2 linked regions of the Formosa sp. Hel1_33_131 genome follow. The protein of the gene in region 1 binds, or shares a complex with, the protein of each later gene. Links are inferred from orthologs where the notes say so. Each region holds a gene or a part of one and is shown in the gene's direction. Other genes may lie near its edges. The genes, in order: accC and accD.

What was found.
Region 2: the proteins of accC (region 1) and accD are in contact, whole or in part, in a solved structure (PDB 8UXZ), measured with the Escherichia coli proteins. The link is inferred for Formosa sp. Hel1_33_131 from one-to-one orthologs.

What each region holds. Positions count from the first base shown.
Region 1 is NZ_CP017260.1:1,145,754-1,149,081, reverse strand. Bases 276-3,264 are described here. They hold accC (acetyl-CoA carboxylase biotin carboxylase subunit), read left to right. Parts: upstream 276-1,088; coding sequence 1,089-2,441; downstream 2,442-3,264. Other genes in these bases: FORMB_RS05075 (NAD(P)/FAD-dependent oxidoreductase), read left to right, coding at 2,528-3,264; accB (acetyl-CoA carboxylase biotin carboxyl carrier protein), read left to right, coding at 582-1,055; FORMB_RS05090 (beta-ketoacyl-ACP synthase III), read left to right, coding at 276-543. Outside these bases: more of FORMB_RS05090, read left to right, coding at 1-275; more of FORMB_RS05075, read left to right, coding at 3,265-3,328. UniProt on the Escherichia coli protein: This protein is a component of the acetyl coenzyme A carboxylase complex; first, biotin carboxylase catalyzes the carboxylation of the carrier protein and then the transcarboxylase transfers the carboxyl group to form malonyl-CoA.
Region 2 is NZ_CP017260.1:695,785-698,937, forward strand. Bases 264-3,077 are described here. They hold accD (acetyl-CoA carboxylase, carboxyltransferase subunit beta), read left to right. Parts: upstream 264-1,148; coding sequence 1,149-2,006; downstream 2,007-3,077. Other genes in these bases: fbaA (class II fructose-bisphosphate aldolase), read left to right, coding at 264-1,101; FORMB_RS03085 (hypothetical protein), read left to right, coding at 2,098-2,625; rpsO (30S ribosomal protein S15), read left to right, coding at 2,822-3,077. Outside these bases: more of fbaA, read left to right, coding at 34-263; more of rpsO, read left to right, coding at 3,078-3,091.

The sequences.
Region 1 (3,328 bases):
TATGAAGATCGAGCAACGTGCATCATTTTTGGAGATGGGGCAGGAGCCGTTCTTTTTGAGCCTAACGAAGAAGGATTTGGAGTTCAAGATGAATACCTTAGAAGTGACGGATCTGGACGTGAATTTTTACGTGCCACGCATGGCGGATCAGCCAATGCCATCACAGAAGAATCTCTGAAAGACCACTCACAGTATGTGTTTCAGGATGGAAAAACAGTCTTTAAAAACGCGGTATTTAACATGGCAGATGCCACCGAAAAAATATTAGAACGCAATAATTTAGACAATGATAAGATTGACTGGTTGGTAGCGCATCAAGCGAACAAACGAATTATAGATGCTACCGCAAACAGAATCAATTTGAACCCCCAAAAAGTGATGATGAATATTGAAAAATATGGCAACACAACTTCTGGGACCCTTCCATTGTTATTAAGTGATTACGAATCAAAATTAAAAAAAGGAGATAATCTAATATTCGCTGCATTTGGTGGCGGATTTAATTGGGGGTCTATATACCTTAAATGGGCGTATAATTCCTAAATGTATAAACTAACTAACCAAACAATAAAACTGTAATTATGGATTTAAAAGAAATTCAAAATTTAATCAAATTTGTAGCTAAATCAGGTACAAGCGAAGTGAAATTAGAAACGGATGATTTCAAAATCACCATCAAAACGGGTTCTGGGGACTCAATGACTACTGTTGTTCAACAAACTGCGGTTCCAATGCAGCAAGCAGCACCAGCACCACATGAGGCAGCCCCTGTTCAGGTTCAAATAGCAGCACCCGTCGTATCGGAAGATTCAAAATACATTACGGTAAAATCTCCAATTATTGGAACTTTCTACCGAAGACCTTCTCCAGATAAACCATTATTTGCAGAAGTTGGTCAAACAATTTCAGAAGGCGATGTGCTTTGTGTCATTGAAGCCATGAAACTATTTAACGAAATAGAGTCAGAAATTTCTGGTAAGATTGTAAAAATCCTTGTGGATGACGCAACTCCAGTTGAATTTGACCAGCCGTTATTTTTAGTTGACCCATCATAATAATAAGTTTACATTTTTAAAGCGTAAAAAGGTATGTTTAAAAAAATACTAGTAGCCAATCGTGGCGAAATAGCTCTTAGAGTTATAAGAACGTGTAAAGAAATGGGCATCCAAACCGTTGCTGTATATTCGACTGCAGATTCTGAAAGTCTGCATGTAAAATTTGCAGATGAAGCGGTTTGTATCGGACCTGCAGCCAGTAGCGAATCCTATTTAAAAATTTCTAATATCATTGCCGCTGCAGAAATTACCAATGCCGATGCTATTCATCCTGGTTATGGATTTCTATCTGAAAACGCTCGGTTTTCTAAAATCTGTGAAGAACACGGTATCAAATTTATTGGTGCTTCTCCAGATATGATTGACCGCATGGGTGATAAAGCCAATGCCAAAGCAACCATGAAAGCTGCCGGTGTTCCTTGCGTTCCTGGAAGTGAAGGAGTGATTGAAACTTTTGAAGACTGTATCAAAGTAGCTAAAGAAACGGGGTATCCTGTCATGCTAAAAGCTTCTGCTGGAGGTGGTGGAAAAGGAATGCGCGCCGTTTGGAAAAAAGAAAACCTTAAAGAGGCTTGGGATGCTGCCAGACAAGAATCGAAAGCAGCGTTTGGAAACGACGATATGTACATGGAAAAACTCATTGAAGAGCCAAGACATATCGAAATTCAGATTGTAGGGGATTCTAATGGAAAAGCCTGTCATTTGTCTGAGCGAGATTGCTCGATTCAACGCCGTCATCAAAAATTAACAGAAGAAGTGCCGTCGCCTTTTATGACGACTGCTCTAAGGAAAAAGATGGGTGATGCCGCTGTGTTGGCTTCTGAATATATCAAGTATGAAGGTGCTGGAACAGTTGAGTTTTTAGTGGATAAACATCGTAATTTCTTTTTTATGGAAATGAATACGCGTATCCAAGTAGAACACCCAATTACAGAACAAGTGATTGATTTTGATTTGATACGGGAGCAAATATCCGTAGCAGCAGGAGTGTTGATCTCTGGAAAAAACTACACACCAAACTTACATTCCATTGAATGTAGAATTAACGCAGAAGATCCGTTTAATGATTTTAGACCGTCTCCGGGTAAAATAACAACCTTACATTCTCCTGGTGGGCATGGGGTTCGTTTAGATACTCATGTATATGCAGGCTATAGTATTCCGCCGAATTATGATTCTATGATAGCGAAACTTATCACGACCGCTCAAACACGAGAAGAAGCGATTAGTAAAATGAAACGTGCGTTGGATGAATTTGTAATTGAAGGCATCAAAACAACCATTCCATTTCACCGTCAGTTGATGGACCATCCTGATTATATATCAGGTAATTATACCACTAAATTCATGGAAGACTTCACAATGAAAGTTGTTGAAGACGCTTAAATTATAAACTCCGAATCTGATTCGGAGTTTTTTTTTATTCTAAACCCAGTGTAAAATACTCCAATTAAAAATTGTAATTTTAGCTCATGAATTTATCCTATTGGGAACTAAAAACGTGGCTAAACAATGTCGACTACACAATTGTTGGAAGCGGAATTGTGGGCTTAAGTACGGCACTCCATCTTAAAAAAAAGGCCTCTAATGCCAAAATAGTCATTCTTGAAAAAGGACTGTTTCCTCAAGGGGCAAGTACTAAAAATGCTGGATTTGCCTGTTTTGGGAGTTTAAGTGAAATTTTACAGGATTTAGAATCACATACCACAGAAGAAGTTGTAGAACTTCTCAACCAACGTCATAGGGGACTTCAGCTTTTGAGGCATACTCTTGGAGATGACGCACTATCGTATCAGCAGTTGGGAGGGTATGAATTGTTTTTAGAAAAAGACCGCAGTCTTTATGATCGCTGTTTAAAAAACATGCAGGAAGTCAATAGTCTTCTAAAACCAATTTTTAAAGCTGATGTATTTTCAAATGTGTCTAACAGTTTTGATTTTGCAGGCATTCAAAACAACTACATACGAAATCAGTTTGAAGGTCAAATAGATACCGGAAAAATGATGCAGGCGTTAATTAAAAAAGTTCAAGAGCAAGGTGTCATTATTTTAAACAATAGCACTGTGGAAACCTATAGTGAACAGTCTAATAGAGTCGATATCAAAACAAATCATTTTGAGTTTTCTTCTTCAAAATTGATTTTAACAACGAACGGGTTTGCAAAACAACTAATCAATGAAGATGTGCAGCCAGCGCGTGCTCAAGTTCTAATTACCAAGCCGTTAAAAAACTTACATATTAAAGGGACGTTTCATTTAGATTGTGGGTATTAT
Region 2 (3,153 bases), 450 kb from region 1 along the record:
ACTACTTTTACGGCTACAACAAAAACAATCAAAATGAGTCACAACATTAAACCAGGCGTTGCTACAGGACGCGAAGTTCAAGAGATTTTTAAACTTGCTAAAGAAAAAGGATTCGCCCTTCCAGCGGTGAATGTTATTGGCTCAAACACAATTAACGGTGTTCTTGAAACTGCAAAAGAATTAAATGCTCCCGTAATTATTCAGTTTTCTAATGGCGGTGGACAATTTAATGCCGGAAAAGGTCTTTCTAACGAAGGTCAAAAAGCAGCAATTGCAGGATCCATTGCAGGTGCTAAACACATCCATGAAATGGCGTTAGCTTATGGCGTTCCTGTCATTTTACACACGGATCACTGTTCGAAAAAATTATTACCTTGGATTGATGGTTTATTAGATGCGAGTGAAGTTCATTTTGCACAAACTGGCAAATCATTATACAGCTCTCACATGATTGATTTATCTGAAGAGCCGATTGAAGAAAATATCGAAATCTGTAAAACTTATTTAGAGCGCATGTCCAAAATGGGGATGACACTTGAAATTGAATTAGGAATTACAGGTGGTGAAGAGGATGGAGTTGACAACAGTGATGTTGATGTTTCAAAATTATATACTCAACCCGAAGAAGTTGCTTATGCTTATGAAGAGCTTAGTAAAGTGAGTGATCAGTTTACGATTGCGGCTGCTTTTGGAAATGTGCACGGTGTGTACAAGCCCGGTAATGTAAAATTAACTCCGAAAATTCTTAAGAATTCTCAAGAGCACATTACTGAAAAGTATGGTGTTTCAGAAAACCATATTGACTTCGTATTTCATGGTGGATCTGGATCAACTGTCGAAGAAATCAGAGAAGGAATTTCGTATGGTGTGATCAAAATGAATATCGATACAGATATGCAATACGCATTTATGACTGGAATTCGTGACGATTTCAAAGCAAACGAAGCTTATTTAGCAGCACAAATCGGAAATCCTGACGGTAGTGATGTTCCAAATAAAAAATATTATGACCCGAGACGTTGGTTACGTGAAGGTGAAAAAGCATTCATCGCTAGACTTAAAAAAGCATTTGAGGATTTAAATAATGTCGATACATTATAAAATTTGTGTAGTTTTGTACTTTAATTTTACCGTTTAGACACTAATATATGGCTTGGTTCAAAAGAAAAGACAAAGGAATTCAAACACCTACAGAGGCAAAACGTGACACACCCAAAGGGCTTTGGTACAAATCCCCTACTGGTAAAGTCATTGAGACGGACGAATTAGAAAGAAATTTCTACATCAGTCCAGAAGATGGTTACCACGTACGCATAGGAAGTAATGAATACTTTGAGATGCTTTTTGATGATAATACATTCAAAGAGTTGGATCCGAATATTACTTCCAAAGACCCTTTAAAGTTTGTAGATAACAAGGCTTATACAGATCGCCTGAAGGCTGCGCAAGCAAAAACAAACCTTAAAGATGCTGTACGAACGGCTGTTGGAAAATCCAAAGGGAAAGAGCTGGTCATCGCTTGTATGGACTTTAGTTTTATTGGAGGCTCAATGGGATCTGTTGTTGGAGAAAAAATTGCTCGTGCTGCGGATCATGCGCTTCACAACAATTTACCTTTCATGATTATTTCTAAATCTGGAGGTGCTCGAATGATGGAAGCTGCTTTATCGTTAATGCAACTGGCTAAAACTTCTGCGAAACTCGCACAACTCGCCGATGCGAATATTCCTTATATTTCTCTATGTACCGACCCCACTACTGGTGGAACGACGGCTTCATTTGCAATGTTAGGCGATATTAATATTAGCGAACCTGGAGCGCTCATTGGTTTTGCAGGCCCTCGTGTGGTTAGAGACACTACTGGTAAAGAATTGCCAGATGGATTTCAAACGGCCGAATTTGTAAAGGAACATGGATTTTTAGATTTCATCACTCCGCGTAGTGAACTAAAAAATAAAGTGAACCAGTACATTGATTTAATTTCAAATCAACCCCTTAGAGCTTAAGTAAACAAAGTATAAAAATCATAGATGCAATAATTATAATACCTTTGTTGCATCATTACTTTAAATATTATTAACCAAAATAACCAATACGATGAAAACTTTTACAAAAATTAGTATGTTACTGCTTGCAATGATTACAATTTTCTCTTGCAACAAATTAGATGAATTAACAGAGTTTGATATTACCCAAGATTTTTCCACAGCTGTTAATGTGAATGTTGTTGAAGATTCCGCTGGAGCTGCTCAAACTTGGTCGCAGTCCTCAACAATCAACCTAGCAACAAATGATGAAATTCAATCAAATTTAGATTTGATTCAAGATGTTAAGCTTAACTCTTTAACGTTTAAAGTTATTAATTTCACAGGCGTAGAAGGTGCGATTGCGACAGAAGCTTCTATAAGCTTTGGCGATACTGTAATTGCAGTTGCTGACATCACCCTTGAAGACAGTACGACTATTTACTCTATTGGAAGTTCTTCAGAACTAAATGCAATTGCAAACGATTTAAAAAACGCGACTCAAATTTCAGCAACGGTAAGCGGTACTGTGACAAGTACACCCGTACAATTTGATGTTTTCATATCTCTAGATGTGACGACCACTATTGATGTCTTGTAATTAGACGTTTTATCACAAGCATAAAAAACGAGCCTTTGGGTTCGTTTTTTTTGGATTAAAGTCACTAACTAAAGTCCATTGATGCACCGAAATAAAAAATAAAACGACAAGGCTTAAATAAGCGAAAATCACTATATTTGCAACTTAATTACGATAGACGTAGTTAACGCATAAAAATTATTTAAATAATATTGGAATGTATTTAACGAAAGAAGCTAAAGAGAAACTCTTTAAAAAACACGGAAAAGATGCCAAAGACACGGGATCTTCAGAAGGACAAATTGCACTATTCACAGAAAGAATCAATCACTTAACTGAGCATTTAAAACAAAATCGTAAAGATTACAACACAGAACGCTCATTAGTTAAACTAGTTGGAAAACGTCGCTCATTATTAGACTACTTAATGAAGTCAGATATCTTGAGATATCGTGCGATCGTCAAAGAATTAGGATTAAGAAAATAAGATTACAAACCACGCTTTATGCGTGGTTTTTTAAGTTTTAACACTTTTATAGTTCATAAATA